2 regions of the Asticcacaulis carbonis genome follow, and region 1 is predicted to be linked to the other one. Evidence: predicted binding sites of a transcription regulator. Region 1 holds the regulator's gene; the other holds the start of a gene.

Region 1 (7,673 bases):
GAATACCGACGATCTTATCGTTGAAACCACGCTCGACCTGCCGATCCAGACCGATGCCGAACGCGCTGTCCAGACGATTATGCCGGCTTACGCCAAAAGGGGCGTCGAACAGGCGGCGCTGGTGTCGGTGGATGGCGAGGGCCGCATCCGTGCCATGATCGGCGGCGTCTCCTATGCCGATTCGCAATATAACCGCGCCACGATGGCCAGGCGTCAGACCGGCTCGTCCTTCAAACCGTTCGTCTATCTGACAGCGATGGAGGCCGGTTACCAGCCCTCGACGCCGGTGGTGGACGAGCCCTTCACGCTCGGCACCTGGTCGCCGCAGAACTACGAAAGAAACTATTTGGGGCTGATTGATCTGCAAACGGCGCTCCAAGATTCGATCAATACGGTGGCGGCGCGTCTGGCCAATGATGTCGGTCAGAGTCGCGTCGCCGCCACTGCCCACCGCTTAGGCATTACCTCGCCGATCAATACCGATCCGGCGATGGCGCTCGGCACATCGGATGCGTCGCCGCTTGAGATGGCGCAAGCCTATGTCCCGTTTTCCAATGGCGGCTATCGCGCCGAAGCGCACGGCATTGTCCGCATCCGCACCACCACCGGCAAGGTGCTGTACCAGTACCGCGATCCGGCTGAGGATGGCGGGCGGGTGCGTGTGATCAATAATCCGCCACTGATGGAGATGAACCAGATGCTGCGCGCCGTCATGCATGGCGGCACCGGCACGGGCGCGGCCATTCCCGGCTATGACCTGGCCGGCAAGACCGGCACGACCAGCGATTTCCATGACGCCTGGTTCGATGGCTATACGGGCGGTTTCGTCACCGTAGTCTGGGTCGGCCGCGACGACAATACGGCCATGCGCGGCATCACCGGCGGCATGGCGCCCGCCGCCATCTGGAAAGCCTATATGACCTCGGCGCTCAAACGCATTCAGGTGTCGCCGATCCCCGATGGGCCGCCCGCCACGGGCACGCTCAATCCGGTGGCCGAGGATGCGCTGCGCGATCTGCTCGGTTCGCAAGCCGACGCGGTGCAGGCCTCACAGGCGGCGAATGATAATACGGACGAAAATGGTTTGCCGCCGGTGGTCACCATGCAGCCTATTCCCAATCCGGGCGACAATAGCAGTAATAAAACACCGCCTGCCAAGAACGCCGACCCGTCGCTCGACGACATCTTCTCGCAGGCCCAGAAGAAGGCGCAATGAGAAAAAGGCTCCGGTTCCGCCGGGGCCTTTTACATATAGCGAAACAGGCTGTGGCCCTGCTCCTTCAGCCATTGTCTAGCCTGACGGTAATCCCCGCCATAAAGCTCGCTTACCGTGGCCCAGAAGGCCGGGCTGTGATCGGGATGTTTCAGGTGGCCCACCTCGTGCGCCGCCAGATAGGTCAACACCTCATAGGGAGCCAGAATCACGCGCCAGCTATAGCGGATAGCCTTGCGCCCCGGTGTGCAGGAGCCCCAGCGCGCCTTGGCGTCGAACAGCGTCACCTTGACGCCGCTGACGCCCAGTTTGGCGGCATAGAGGTCGGTTTGCGTCTGGAAGGCTTTCAGCGCCTGCTGGCGCAGATAGCGTTCGATGCGCTTTGCATAGGTTTTGGCGTCACCACTCGACACCAGCCGCCAACCGCCGTCCACGTCCTGCACCGGGCGCGGCGTAATCACACCGGCGCTTTCCGCCAGCACGACGCTGTGCCCCTTGATGTCAAGGCGCAGACCGGGCGCGAAGCTCTGCACCGGTGGCGGTGCGCGACGGGTTTTCAAAATCCAGTCGTGACGGCTGCGTGCGAACGCCACGGCATCGCCGAGCAGGCGCGGGCGCGGCGCGGTGACCACCACCTCGCCGGTGCGGCTGTCGAGGCGCAGCGAAATGCGCCGGGCGCGCGGATTGACCTTCAGGCGCAGGTTATAATCGCCGCAATCGATCACCTGATCGGGCGCAAACCCCGCTCTGGGCTTGAAAATTTCGCTAAACGACCGCGTCATGGCGGGCGATGAAATCGCGGATGCGCGGATAGATTTCCTCGCGGAAACGGCGGCCATTGAAGACGCCGTAATGGCCCGCACCCTTCTGAACGTACAGTTCCTTCATGGTTTCCGGAATATTGGAACACATCTTATGCGCCGCCTGCGTCTGACCGACGCCGGAAATATCGTCCTTTTCGCCTTCGACCGTCATCAGGGCGATGTCGGTAATGGCGGCGGTATCGACCTTGCGGCCATGATGCACCAGCTCACCCTTGGGCAGGGCGAATTTCTGGAAGACCAGATCGATGGTTTGCAGATAGAATTCCTCGCTCAGATCGAGTACCGACAGATATTCGTCGTAGAATTCCAGATGCTTGGCCGCGCCATCGCCATCATTATCGACCAGCGAATTGAAATAGTCCCAATGGGCGTCGGTATGGCGCTCCTCGTTCATGCTCATGAAGGAATAGAGCTGCACAAAGCCCGGATAGACACGGCGGCCCACGCCCGGATAGGGCGGCGGCACGGTATGCACCATATTGGCGCGGAACCAGGCGAACGGTTTTTCCTGCGCCAGATCATTGGTGATGGTGGGATTGAAGCGCGCGTCGATCGGCGAGCCCATAAAGGTCATCGAAGCCGGACGCACCGGGTCTTTGTCTTCGGCCATCAGGCAGGCCGTGGCCAGAACGGGCGGGCCGGGCTGGCAAACGGCCACCACATGGACGCGCGAGCCGATGGCAGTCAGCATATCGCGGATCGTATCCATATAGGCGTAGAAATCGAACCGGCCTTCCAGCACGGGCACCTGACGGGCATTGGCCCAGTCAGTGATATAAACATCGTGATCGAGCAGAAATTCCTGCACCGTGCCGCGCAGAAGCGTGGCGTAGTGGCCCGATAACGGGGCCACGATCAGCACGGCGGGCTGGGTCTTGCGGATACCGGCGCGGCGCAGATCGGTGACATCGCGCTGGAAGCGCAGCAGCTTCACCCACGGGCTCGACCAGTCTTCGATAATGCGCACGCGAATATCGTGACCGCCGATATTGACCTGATCTATGCCCCATTCCGGCTTGTTATAGCGTTTGGTGACATTGGAAAACAGCTCGGCTGAGGCGTAGATATTGCGCCCCATCGCCGTATCAGCGGCCGGATTGAGCTTTGATCCCCAGAAATCACGGGTGAGTTGCGCCATAGCCCGGAAAGGGGCCGCTGTATAATAGGCGTATTCGTGCAGAGAATAGAGCATGAAGGCTTTGAACTCGGTTACCGTTAACAGTCAGGCTAACACTAACATGCGATAGCTGCCAATTGATTACGACAGGTTCAATTATATTGTGATGCAGCATAAACGGCCCGGCAAGCCGCCTTTGCCCATTTTATCGCCCCAGGGCCGCCTTTTGCAGCGCAAACAATTCGCCCGTGCCTTTCAGGGCCAGATCGAACAGGGTGTTGAATTCATGACGTGAAAAGCCGCGCTTTTCGCCCGTCGCCTGAATTTCGACCGCGTCGCCGGTGCCGGTAATGACGAAATTGGCGTCGGTGTCGGCGCTGGAATCCTCGTCATAATCGAGATCGAGCACCGGCGTATTTTCATAAATACCGCATGAAATCGCCGCCACCTGATCGATAATCGGCGAGGCGGCGATGAGTTTACCGCTCACCAGCTTGTCGCAGGCCTGTGACAGCGCCACCCAGGCACCGGTAATGGCGGCGGTGCGCGTGCCGCCATCGGCCTGCAAAACGTCGCAGTCGAGCGTAATCTGGCGTTCGCCCAGCGCCTTCAGATCAACCACGGCGCGCATCGAGCGGCCAATCAGGCGCTGGATTTCCTGCGTCCGGCCCGATTGCTTGCCGGCGGCGGCTTCACGGCGCGAGCGCGTATGGGTCGAGCGCGGCAACATGCCGTATTCCGCCGTCACCCAGCCCTGCCCCTTGCCCTTGAGAAACGACGGCACGCCCTGTTCGAGCGAGGCCGTCACCAGTACCTTGGTGTGGCCGAAGGTAACAAGGCACGAACCCTCGGCATAGCGGGTGACGCCCACCTCCAGACTGACGGCGCGCATCTGGTCGGGTTTGCGGCCCGACGGGCGCAAGGTCTTGAGCGCAGCCAGGCTACTTAAAGAATGGGTGTCAACGGACGGATCGGACGACATGAGAAGCTCCTGAAATATTCCCCTGCCTAACAGCTTGAGCCACTTAAGGGGAAGGATTATTATTCGGCGCTTGGCGAAGGGCGGACGCATTTGCTAGAGTTGGCGGCATATGAAACCACCGTCCTTCCCAACCAGCCTGCTCAATTCCGCCGCCTCTTTGAGCGAGATGGACGCGCGCGCCCGCGATATTTTCCGCCAGGTGGTCGAAACCTATCTCGAAACGGGCGAGCCGGTCGGATCGCGCACCGTCTCGAAGGGCGGGGTGCATCTGTCACCGGCCTCGATCCGCAACACCATGCAGGATCTGGCCCATCTCGGCCTGTTATCGGCGCCCCACACCTCATCGGGCCGCCTGCCCACCCATCAGGGTCTGCGCCTGTTCGTCGATGGCCTGTTAGAGATCGGCGACCTGCCCGAAAACGACAAGCGTGAGATCGAGGGTCGCTTAAGCGGGCGGGGCTTAAACTTCGATCAGGCCTTGCACGAGGCCAGCCATCTGTTGTCGGGTCTGGCGGGCGGGGCAGGCGTGGTGATGACGCCGTCTTTCGAGGCGGGTGTCAAACACGTCGAATTCATCGCGCTTGGTCAGGAACAGGCGCTGGCCGTGCTGGTCTTCAATGATGGCCGCGTCGAAAACCGCCTGATGGCCTTGCAGGCGGGCATGACGCCTTCCGTGCTGGCCGAGGCGTCAAATTATCTCAACAGCCATGTGCGCGGACGCACGCTATCGGAGGCGCGCGTCGAACTGAAGGCGGAGCTGGAGGTCGAGCGGCGCAAGCTCGATGAGGCCGCGGCCACCCTGATCGAAACCGGTCTGGCCGTCTGGTCGGGCGGCAATCCGGAAAAGCGCGCCCTGATCGTGCGTGGCCGCGCCAATCTGCTCGAAGCGACGCAAAGCCTTGACGATCTGGAGCGCGTGCGCTCCCTGTTTGAGGATCTCGAACAAAAAGAAGAGCTGATCGATCTTTTGGGCGATGTGACGGAAGCGCAGGGCGTAAGAATTTTCATCGGTGCCGAGTCGAAACTGTTTTCTTTATCGGGCTCGGCTGTTATTGCAGCGCCCTACATGGTGCAGCAACCCAAGACGGGTGCGGCGAAGGTGGTGGGCGCGATCGGCGTGATCGGGCCAGCCCGGTTGAATTACGCCCGCATTATCCCACTTGTGGACTACACAGCCCGGATTCTGGGTCGGCTGCTCGAATAGGCGCGGCGACCCGACATTCCGCGACAGAGATTTTGCCGCGACAGATATTTTGTAAGGACGACTGAGACGATGAGCGACACCCCTCCCGAAACCCCGGATATGGAACAGCCCGATCTGGAGCAAGACGCCGACGCCCTGCTCAATGCCGAGCTGGAAAAGCTGTCGGCTGAAAACGCCGCCCTCAAGGAACAGGCCCTGCGTTATGCCGCCGAGGCCGAAAACATCAAGCGCCGCGCCGAACGCGAAATGAACGATGCGCGCGCCTTCGCCATCCAGCGTTTCTCACGCGATCTTTTGGGCGTGGCCGATATTCTGCAACGCGCCCTGTCGTCGGCCCCGTCTGAAATCGCCGATCCGGCCTTCAAGAACTTCCTGGCCGGGATCGATATGACCGAAAAGGAACTGGCCGGGGCTTTTGAACGCAATGGCGTCAAGAAAATCGCGCCGATGAAGGGCGACAAGTTCGATCCGCACCTGCATCAGGCCGTCACCGAACAGCCGTCCGAGGATGTCGAAGGCGGCGGCGTGATTATGGTGATGCAGGCCGGTTATGAGCTGTTTGGCCGCGTTATCCGTCCGGCTATGGTGGCCGTGGCGGCGCGTAAAGTCGCCAGCGCCGCACCTCAGCCTAACGGCTACGCCCATGACGAAGAAGATACGGGCGAGAATATCGACACCAAGGCGTAAAGCCTTATCCAGAAAAAGCCTCTGCCCAGAAAAAGCCTCTGCTATGTGCGGAGGCTTTTTTATGCCGGTTTTGGCGCGGGCTCGATCAGCGTGTTGAGCGTCAGCCGCCCGCTCAGCGGATCGTCGGTCAGGGTCGAAGCCTCCAGCAGGCCGGAATGCAGGCTGGTGCTGCGATAGAGGATCAGGCGGTTATAGACGCAATCCACACTGTCGATCATCTCGTAATGAGCGCTGTGCGGCCCGGCATAGCCGGTGGGCGGCAGGACTTGCAGCTCGGCGCGCATGGCAGCCTCATAGGCGCTGAAACGCGCTTCGTCGATATATTCATGGCCGGTCGCGGCATGACGAAAAAAGGCCGTGCCGCCTTGTGGTGCGTCTGGCCGGTCATGGCAAAGATAGTGCACCATAGCGATCATAAAGGGGTTGTTGGAATCGTGGTGCGGCACCTTTTGCACGGGCTGCAAATCGACAGGGCTGGCCTGAGCCAGAGCGAAAAAGCTGGAAGCGCGCAAAGCTATATCGGCGGGGATGCCGAACACCTGATCGAGCAGGGGGCGTAAAACCCGGCTTAAGTTTTGCGTATAGATGGGCGGCGACGGCGCATGACGGCCCGGATAGAGGGTTTGGGGCGCGCGAAAAGGGGCGTGAGCGGCCAGCGCCACCATGTCGCCGGGCGCGCTCAGGGCATGATCGATCACCACCAGAGGCTGGCGCTCATGGCCAAGGACGCGGATCTTGACATCGGCGCGCGGATTAAGGCTGAGATCGGGCGAAACTTCCATCGGCCCTGCATAATATGAATTGGCCACGATATGAATGGCCCAATATGAATTACGACCTGACAAAACCGTAAACCCAGGCCGGAAATGGCCGTGCCGACTGGTATAAAACCTTAAAAAAGTTGCGACCATTACAAAAACATGCCTTGAAGGGCACGACTCGTTTCCCATATCCGTGACAGCTTTCGGGCCTCCGGTGCGGATCACAACACGCCGGGGCTTGAAAATTCCCGCAACTTCATCTTAACGGGGATGGATAATCGCGGCGCTTGATCCTAAAAGGCCGCCTGCAAGATTATTCATTCGCCTCAACGGAGCAGATTTAAGAATCATGGCTAAAATCATCGGCATCGACTTAGGCACCACCAATTCGTGCGTCGCCGTTATGGACGGCAAGAACCCCAAGGTCATCGAAAACGCCGAGGGCGTGCGCACCACGCCGTCCGTGGTGGCCATTGTGGACGATTCAGAACGTCTGGTCGGCCAGCCTGCCAAGCGTCAGGCCGTCACCAACCCGTCCAACACCTTCTTCGCCATCAAGCGCCTGATCGGCCGCAACTTTACCGACCCGATGGTGCAGAAGGACAAGGGCATGGTGCCCTACGACATCGCCAAGGGCCCCAATGGCGACGCTTGGGTCAAGGCCCACGGCAAGGACTATTCACCGCAGCAGATCTCGGCCTTCATCCTGATGAAGCTGAAGGAAGACGCCGAAGCCTATCTTGGCGAAACCGTCACCCAGGCCGTCATCACGGTTCCGGCCTATTTCAACGACGCCCAGCGTCAGGCCACCAAGGACGCTGGCAAGATCGCCGGCCTCGAAGTGCTGCGCATCATCAATGAGCCGACCGCCGCGGCTCTGGCCTA
Region 2 (7,673 bases), 740 kb from region 1:
CACCCTTTTGTCGAAACCGTGGACGACGATACGCTAGAGCAACGAGCGTTTAATTTGACTTACAAATTGAATGCGAGATGCGGAAAAACGTAAAATGTAGAGTGGGTTGCATTCCTTTGACCGATTCAATCAGAATGCAGACCGCTCTAGAGGATCAGCCCACCTCGTCGATGAAGATGCAGGCCAGGCTCTGGTCGAAATCGTGCAGGGTGTCGGCATATTCGAGTTGCGTCATGCGCTGGCCGGGCACGCCCATGCGATAGGCCCAGAAGGAGGCGATATGGGTGAGGATGCCGACGCGCTCGCCCAGTTCGAAAAACAGCTTCGGCCCTTCGAGCAGGAAGTGGCGAAAAGGCGCCGGATTCTGGCCCTCGATCAGGGCCAGATAGGCTTCGTCATAATGGAGCAGGCTCTGGCCGACATGATCGAGCGCGGTCAGGATGCGCTGTAACAGGCGCGGGCGCACCTCGTCGAGATAGGCCTGCAAGGCCTTATCGACCATGCCCGACGCCCGATATTTCATCAGATTGTCGATCAGCGCGCGCAACTGGTCACGCAGTTCGAGATTGCGCCATTTGAAATAGAGAAAGCCGCGCCACGAAAAAATGCCGTCGCTGAACTGGCTGGAACTGAGGCGCAGCGTGTCTTTCAGCGGCTCCAGTTCGTGATCGAGCCGGTCAGCCAGAATCTTGTCAGTGAAGCGCATGGCGGCATGGCTCTGGCCACCGGTAAAGGCGATATTGATCAGCCGTTCGATCTCGGCATTGGCAAAGGCGATCATGGCGGCGATGTCGCCATTGGAAATCTTCAGATAGCAGCCCGCCGGTGATATGCCCTGCCGCGCCAGAGTTTCACGCAGGATGAACGGATCAAGCGACGGCAGGCTGTCGAGCAGGCGCAGCACTTCGAGATCGCGCTGGCCCGACACCTCCATCACATCGACAAAGGCGCGCATCTGCTTATCAAAGCCTGTCTGATTGACGAACAGGGATTCGCCGCCAAGCCGCAGATCCTGGCTTTCGAACGGCAGGATGATCTTGGTGGCCGAACGCCGTGGTTTGCCGAACAGTCCCACCTCATCGGGCCTGAGGCTGTGCTTGATCAGGATCGCCTTGTTGAGCTTGGGATTGTGAAAAAACGGCTTCAGCGCATAGTCGGGATCACGCGCGCAATGAACATAGACATGGTTGAGATTGAGGATGCGGCTGGTCGAGGCCGTTTCCGAAATATTGGCCAGGTTGCGAAAATCGCGTGAACGGCGGGCGGCGCACATTCAGGCCTTACTCCGCCAGACAGGACAGGCTGTCCTCGAAATCCATCAGCACATCGGCATAGTCGTTCGGATCGAGCAGGCCGAAATAGTCGGTGCGGCTCATCCGATAGGCCCAGAACGAACTGATATGGCCGAGAATGGCCACGCTCTCGCCCAACTCATAAAACAGGCTTGGCCCATCGAGCAGGAACTGACGGAAAGGCCCCGGATCGCCGCGTTCCACCAGCGCCCCATAGGCGGTGTCATAGATGTTGAGCGTGCGGCCGATGCTGGTAATGGCGGCGACAATGCGCTTCACAAGACGCGGACGCACCTCAGTCAGATATTCGGCAATGGCGGCTTCAGGCTTGCCGCGCGGCTGATATTTGGCCAGCCCTTCGATGACCCCCCTCATCTCTTCTTGCAGTTCAAGATACCGCCATTTGAAATAGAGGAAGCCGCGCCACGAAAAAATACCGTCGGAAAAGGCTTCATCCGACAGGCGCAGCGTCATTTTGAGCGGCAAAAGTTCGCGGTCGAGTTCATTCGACAGGATCTTGCTGGCCAGCTTGACCGCCGCTCCGTTGACCGCCTCACCAAAGGCGACACGCACCAGTTTCTCAATCTCGCTATTGGCGAAACCGATCATCTTCTGCACATCGTGCGGCGAAATCTTGAGATAGCAGGGGGCGGGTTTGAAACCATTGCGGCCCAGAAGCTCGCGCACCAGAAACGGATCGAGCGACGGGATCGAATCGAGCAGGCGCAGAATCTGGATGTCGCTGTCGCTGTTGATGTCATCAATGCCTAAAAAGGCGCGGCAGAAGGCGTCAAAGCCGACCTGTCCGACAAAGACCGAACTGGCCCCCAGTTTGAGATCGCCGGGATCAAAGGGCAGCACCACCTTGGTGGCCGTGCGACGCGGACGGGCAAACGCATCCTGCTCATTGGCGCGCAGGGTATGTTTGATGATGATGGCGCGATTGAGCCGGGTGTCGCGGAAGAACGGCTTGGCCAGATAGGCCTTGTCATTGGCCGAGGACAGATAGATCTGCTAGATCTGCGACAGGTTAAGCACGCGCGAGGTCGAGGCCGTGTCGCCCAGATTGGCCAGGCTGCGCACATCGCGGCCTTGTTTGGCGGTCTGGCCGGTGACCGGACGGGAACTGCTATTCAGCGATGGTGAGGCTGGACGCATAGTAAAAAGCTCAAGAGATGGATTGGGCGGCAGGGCTTTACGCGACTGGGTGCCGCTCAGACATTCGGGAGCGCGCCGATCAGTCTTGTTGCTTTTCAGGGTGAAGCCTCACCACCCCGAACGCACAACTTAACCTGTCATTATTTATGAAACTAAACCGTAAATAATATGTCACCATTTACCGGGCCACAGTGTTGGTTTGCAAAAAAAACCATCATAGGGCCACGAAAAGAATTTGGCGGCCCGCCCTTGACTCAACCGTGGGCCGGGACTACCTCAAGCGCGCTGTTAGCACTCGATGAAACCGAGTGCTAACACCCTCAATTGCAACTCAACCGGAGAGAATCCCATGAGCTTTCGCCCGTTAGGCGACCGTGTTCTGGTCAAGCGCGTCGAAGAAGAAGCCAAGACCAAGGGCGGCATCATCATCCCCGATACCGCCAAGGAAAAGCCACAGGAAGGCGAAGTTGTCGCCGTTGGCCCCGGCAATCGTAACGACAAGGGCGAGCAGGTTGCGCTCGACGTCAAGGCCGGTGATCGCGTCCTGTTCGGTAAGTGGGGCGGCACCGAAGTCAAGATCGACGGCGAAGACCTGCTGATCCTGAAAGAATCCGACGTTCTGGGCGTGCTGACCAAGTAAGGTCGCGCCACATCCTCAAATTTCCGCAACCATAAAGGAATACATATCATGGCTGCCAAACAAGTTCTGTTCGGTTCCGACGCGCGCGAAAAAATGCTGCGCGGCGTCAACATCCTCGCCAATGCTGTCAAAGTGACCCTGGGCCCCAAGGGCCGCAATGTCGTGCTCGAAAAGTCGTTCGGCGCGCCGCGCTCCACCAAGGACGGCGTGTCCGTCGCCAAGGAAATCGAACTGGAAGATAAGTTCGAAAACATGGGCGCGCAAATGATCCGCGAAGTCGCCTCCAAGACCAATGACAAGGCCGGTGACGGCACCACCACCGCCACGGTTCTGGCTCAGGCCATCGTGCAGGAAGGCCTCAAGGCCGTGGCCGCCGGTATGAACCCGATGGATCTGAAGCGCGGCATCGACAAGGCGGTCAGCGTCGTGGTCGAGCAGATCAAGAGCGCCTCGAAGAAGGTCACCACCAACGGCGAAATCGCTCAGGTCGGCACCATCTCGGCCAATGGCGATGTCGAAGTCGGCGAAATGATTGCCAAGGCCATGGAAAAGGTCGGCAATGAAGGCGTCATCACGGTTGAAGAAGCCAAGACCGCCGAAACCGAGCTGGATGTCGTTGAAGGTATGCAGTTCGACCGCGGCTATCTGTCGCCCTACTTCATCACCAACCCCGACAAGATGGAAGCGGTTCTCGAAGACCCGTACATCCTGGTGTTCGACAAGAAGATCTCCAGCCTGCAACCCATGCTGCCGATCCTCGAAGCCGTTGTGCAATCGGGCCGTCCGCTTTTGATCATCGCCGAAGACGTTGAAGGCGAAGCGCTGGCCACCCTCGTCGTCAACCGCCTGCGTGGCGGCCTGCGCGTTGCCGCCGTCAAGGCACCGGGCTTTGGCGACCGCCGCAAGGCCATGCTGGAAGACATCGCCGTCCTCACCAAGGGCGAAGTGATCTCCGAAGACCTCGGCATCAAGCTGGAAACCGTGTCGCTCGACATGCTGGGCCGCGCCAAGAAGGTCACCATCACCAAGGAAAACACCACCATCGTGGATGGTTCCGGTGAAAAGGCCGACATCGAAGCCCGTGTCGCCCAGATCAAGAAGCAGATCGAAGAAACCACCTCGGATTACGACAAGGAAAAGCTGCAAGAACGTCTGGCCAAGCTGGCTGGCGGCGTTGCCGTGATCCGCGTCGGCGGCTCCACCGAAGTGGAAGTCAAGGAAAAGAAGGACCGCGTTGACGACGCGCTCAACGCCACGCGCGCGGCCGTTGAAGAAGGCATCGTTCCGGGCGGCGGCACGGCCCTGCTGAAGGCTTCGCTGGCGCTGAAGGGCCTGGAAGGCATCAATGCCGACCAGACCGCCGGTATCGCCATCGTGCGCAAGGCCATTCAGGCTCCCTTACGTCAAATCGCTGAAAATGCCGGTGTCGAAGGCTCGGTGGTTGTCAATGCCATTCTGGCCAATGACTCAGCCACCTACGGCTTCAACGCCCAGACCGAAAAGTACGTCGATCTGGTGGCCGATGGCGTCATCGACCCGGCCAAGGTCGTGCGCACGGCGCTGCAAGACGCAGCTTCGGTGGCGGGCATCCTGATCACCACGGAAGCTGCTGTGGCCGAAGCCCCCAAGAAGGACGCTCCGCAAGCTGGCGGCGGCGCTGGCATGGGCGGCGGCATGGGCGGCATGGGCGGTATGGATTTCTAGTCCTCAACGGGAAAGTCCCTCGGCTTCGCCTCGGTGTACTTTCCCATTGGCCCCATATCGTGAGACGTTTTTCGGGCCAAGCCCTGTAAAACGTCTCACATGTTACATGGAAAGAGCGGGTCGCAAGACCCGCTCTTTTTTATATCAGGAGGGAAAGACTATCCCTTCGTAACCCTTTTGATCCAGTGTACAGTCTACCAGTTCTAAAAACTTTCCTTTAGTAAGGCCGACCTGCTTAGCCATTTGACCCAGTAGAGAGTCTCCAATGGTTTTATAGCTGGAACCATGACTCATTTTGGTGCGCTTTGTAGTTTTCTTACCTTCAAGGTTTGTATAAATATAATAATGATGGTCTCTATCATCTTTATAAAAGCCTTTACGCAAAAGCGCTGCTTCAATATCCGCGCGCTCTCTAGTCATGAACCTACCTTGAAATAGGAGTTTAAGGAAGCTTTCAATGCAATTGCATCCGGCGCAAGCTCATCATCTGACGCGCACGCATAGTTACGCCAAAGAACATCTAATTCTTCTAAAATAGCTGAACGTATATGGCCATAGCTTTCGCTAAACACGTCGACACCTAACAATGGATTTTGATACAAAAAAAGCCGAGTTTCATGATCAAAGGCAACTAAAATTGCCATAGACCTTGAAGCAAAAACTTTATGTTTTCCCGATTGAAATTCAGATATTGGCTCTAAGCTGGGCTCAACTTCCACTACTGAGCTAAGTTCACGAAAACCCGTGATATCTCCAGCGTTATTAAAATTGGGATAGCCAACAAGTTTTAGACGCTTTCTAACATTGGCTTGAAGCATAGGTTCTAATGGAAGCGGGTAATCCATACGAACAGCCCTACTCTGAGCAGGCTTCAATATTAAAATAGTTTGCCCATAGTTTATTGTTTGAACTTTGCCAACGACCTCCTCCGATCCGGAATCTGGAACTGGCCCAGATCGAATATGGCTTATAATCTTTCGAGCACGGTCGGCTTTAAAGGTAAAAGGCCCTCTACTTCCAGCTCGGACAGTCACATCTAGTCCACTGTCCTCGTCAGGAATTAGCCCACTCGCAGCATTTGCCAAAAACCATCGTTCTCGGGGATCAGGCAATACTTGTGCGACGAGCTCGCCGTCACCGCTATCAAACGCTTTAAGCGCTGCTAAAAGTTTAGTACGAGCCGAAAAAGCAGCGGGAGAAAAATGACCTGATTGAGAAGCAATGTTGAATGGTTGTAAATGGCTGCCAAATTTAGGAGCTTTACAAATTAATGAGTACTCTCGCTTCACCTTTGCGGTAGCCTTCAACCGCTGCCCAAGTCCTCTACCTTCAGCTCGCATACCAATTATCAACAGCATGCGTTGAAGAGCAGTTAGAGAGTTAATCACAGCGTCAGCAGGGGCGCCCCTAAGGCGCTTTACTGGATCACCATCAAACTTTAGCTGGATGTCGTCAGGTTCCCCGTTCATCGTAATTTTTTGATCTCTTGTCATTTCATCTGCACTTTGAATCAGCCCGACTTTCCACGCAAGAGAATAAATTGACCATCGGTGAAAACAGACCGCTCACTCGTAAGGATTGTGTTAATGATATTAAGAAAGTCAATCATCCGGGGATTTCGTTTATGGCACATCAAATGTGAAAATATTCACGCCCGCTTACTATGGTTCTCCACATATTCCCGCAGGGCGCGGTTGATGCGCGTCTGATAGCCGTCACCGGCATCCTTGAACCGGGCCACCACGTCGGCATCGAGGCGCAGCGATAACGGCTGCTTGACCGGTCTGTACAGCATCCCTCGGCGCGCGCCTTTCTTATACCTCCCCAGCTTGCTGGGGAGGGGGACCATAAGCGCAGCGAACGAAGTTCCGCGCAGCGAATGGTGGTGGGGTTTCTGGCTTTCTTCCCTATGGCAGGAGCCGTTTTCGGAAATATCGGCCAGAACCTGCTGATCGATTCCGACCTTTTAAGCAAGAAACCCCACCACCACGCCGCAAGGGCGGCGCGGTCCCCCTCCCCATCGAAGATGGGGAGGTATAAATAGTATGGATACCCCCTTCCTTATACCTCCCCGACTTGTCGGGGTTTGACGCCGAAAAACGATCCAGTGAATCGTTTTTCAAGTCATGGGACCATGAGCGAAGCGAACGAAGTTCCGCGCAGCGAATGGTGGTGGGGTTTCTGGCTTTCTGCCTTATGGCAGGAGCCGTTTGCGGGAATGCCGGTCAAGGCCTGCTGATCAATCCAGACATATTTAAGCAAGACACCCCACCACCACGCCGCAAGAGCGGCGCGGTCCCCCTCCCCACCATAGGTGGGGAGGTATAAGAAGCGTTGAATCTCTTACTTGCGCTGCGTCGCCAGTTCCGCCGCCAGCAACCGTATGCCATCCGCCGCGCCCTCAGGATCACGATAGACCTCTGGTGCGGGCAGGCGATAAACCTGCAAGCCATTTGCCCTCAGATAAGCCTCACGCACGGCGTCCTTTTGCGCCTGTTCCGGTGCGCTATGCACTGCGCCATCGACCTCAATCACCAGTCGCGCGCGGAAGCAGTAAAAGTCGAGAATATAGGGGCCGAAAGCGTGCTGGCGTTTGAAGATGAGGCCATCATCAAGACGCAGCTTCAGCCTTTCCCAGAGCAGCCATTCCGGGCCGGTCAGGGTTTTGCGCATCTGACGGGCGAGCGCGATTTTTCGCTTCGGTGTTGCGGTCATGGCCTGAAAGTAAGACACCCCACCACCAACGCGCAAGAGCGCGTCGGTCCCGCTCTCCATCAAAGATGGGGAGGTATAGACGGTAACGGTTTCTGATAAAGATGCAATTAGCCCCTTCACGCAGCGCGGCCCCGCCCGTATAGATTTAGGCCCTTCTGAAAAGA

The links. Region 1 encodes HrcA, which represses chaperone genes, less so after heat shock. Its sites were predicted from a motif close to GTTAGCANTCNNNNNNNNNGANTGCTAAC; they were not measured.
Positions count from the first base shown of each region.
Region 2: the regulator HrcA is predicted to act here: its motif matches at 2,738-2,766, upstream of groES (co-chaperone GroES).

Region 1 covers NZ_JASERT010000001.1:2,445,319-2,452,991, reverse strand. Annotated here, with positions in the region: gene QB905_RS11590 (transglycosylase domain-containing protein) at 1-1,216, shown strand, start outside; gene QB905_RS11585 (M48 family metallopeptidase) at 1,246-1,995, opposite strand; gene QB905_RS11580 (polyhydroxyalkanoate depolymerase) at 1,979-3,229, opposite strand; gene rph (ribonuclease PH) at 3,360-4,076, opposite strand; gene hrcA (heat-inducible transcriptional repressor HrcA) at 4,246-5,340, shown strand; gene grpE (nucleotide exchange factor GrpE) at 5,410-6,027, shown strand; gene QB905_RS11560 (DUF6445 family protein) at 6,087-6,836, opposite strand; gene dnaK (molecular chaperone DnaK) at 7,138-7,673, shown strand, end outside.
Region 2 covers NZ_JASERT010000001.1:1,704,503-1,712,175, forward strand. Annotated here, with positions in the region: gene QB905_RS08180 (glycoside hydrolase family 15 protein) at 1-37, shown strand, start outside; gene QB905_RS08185 (hypothetical protein) at 155-1,273, opposite strand; gene QB905_RS08190 (hypothetical protein) at 1,281-2,156, opposite strand; gene QB905_RS08195 (hypothetical protein) at 2,307-2,450, opposite strand; gene groES (co-chaperone GroES) at 2,800-3,090, shown strand; gene groL (chaperonin GroEL) at 3,139-4,794, shown strand; gene QB905_RS08210 (hypothetical protein) at 4,939-5,214, opposite strand; gene QB905_RS08215 (hypothetical protein) at 5,211-6,287, opposite strand; gene QB905_RS08220 (BrnA antitoxin family protein) at 6,443-6,643, opposite strand; gene QB905_RS08225 (endonuclease domain-containing protein) at 7,138-7,509, opposite strand.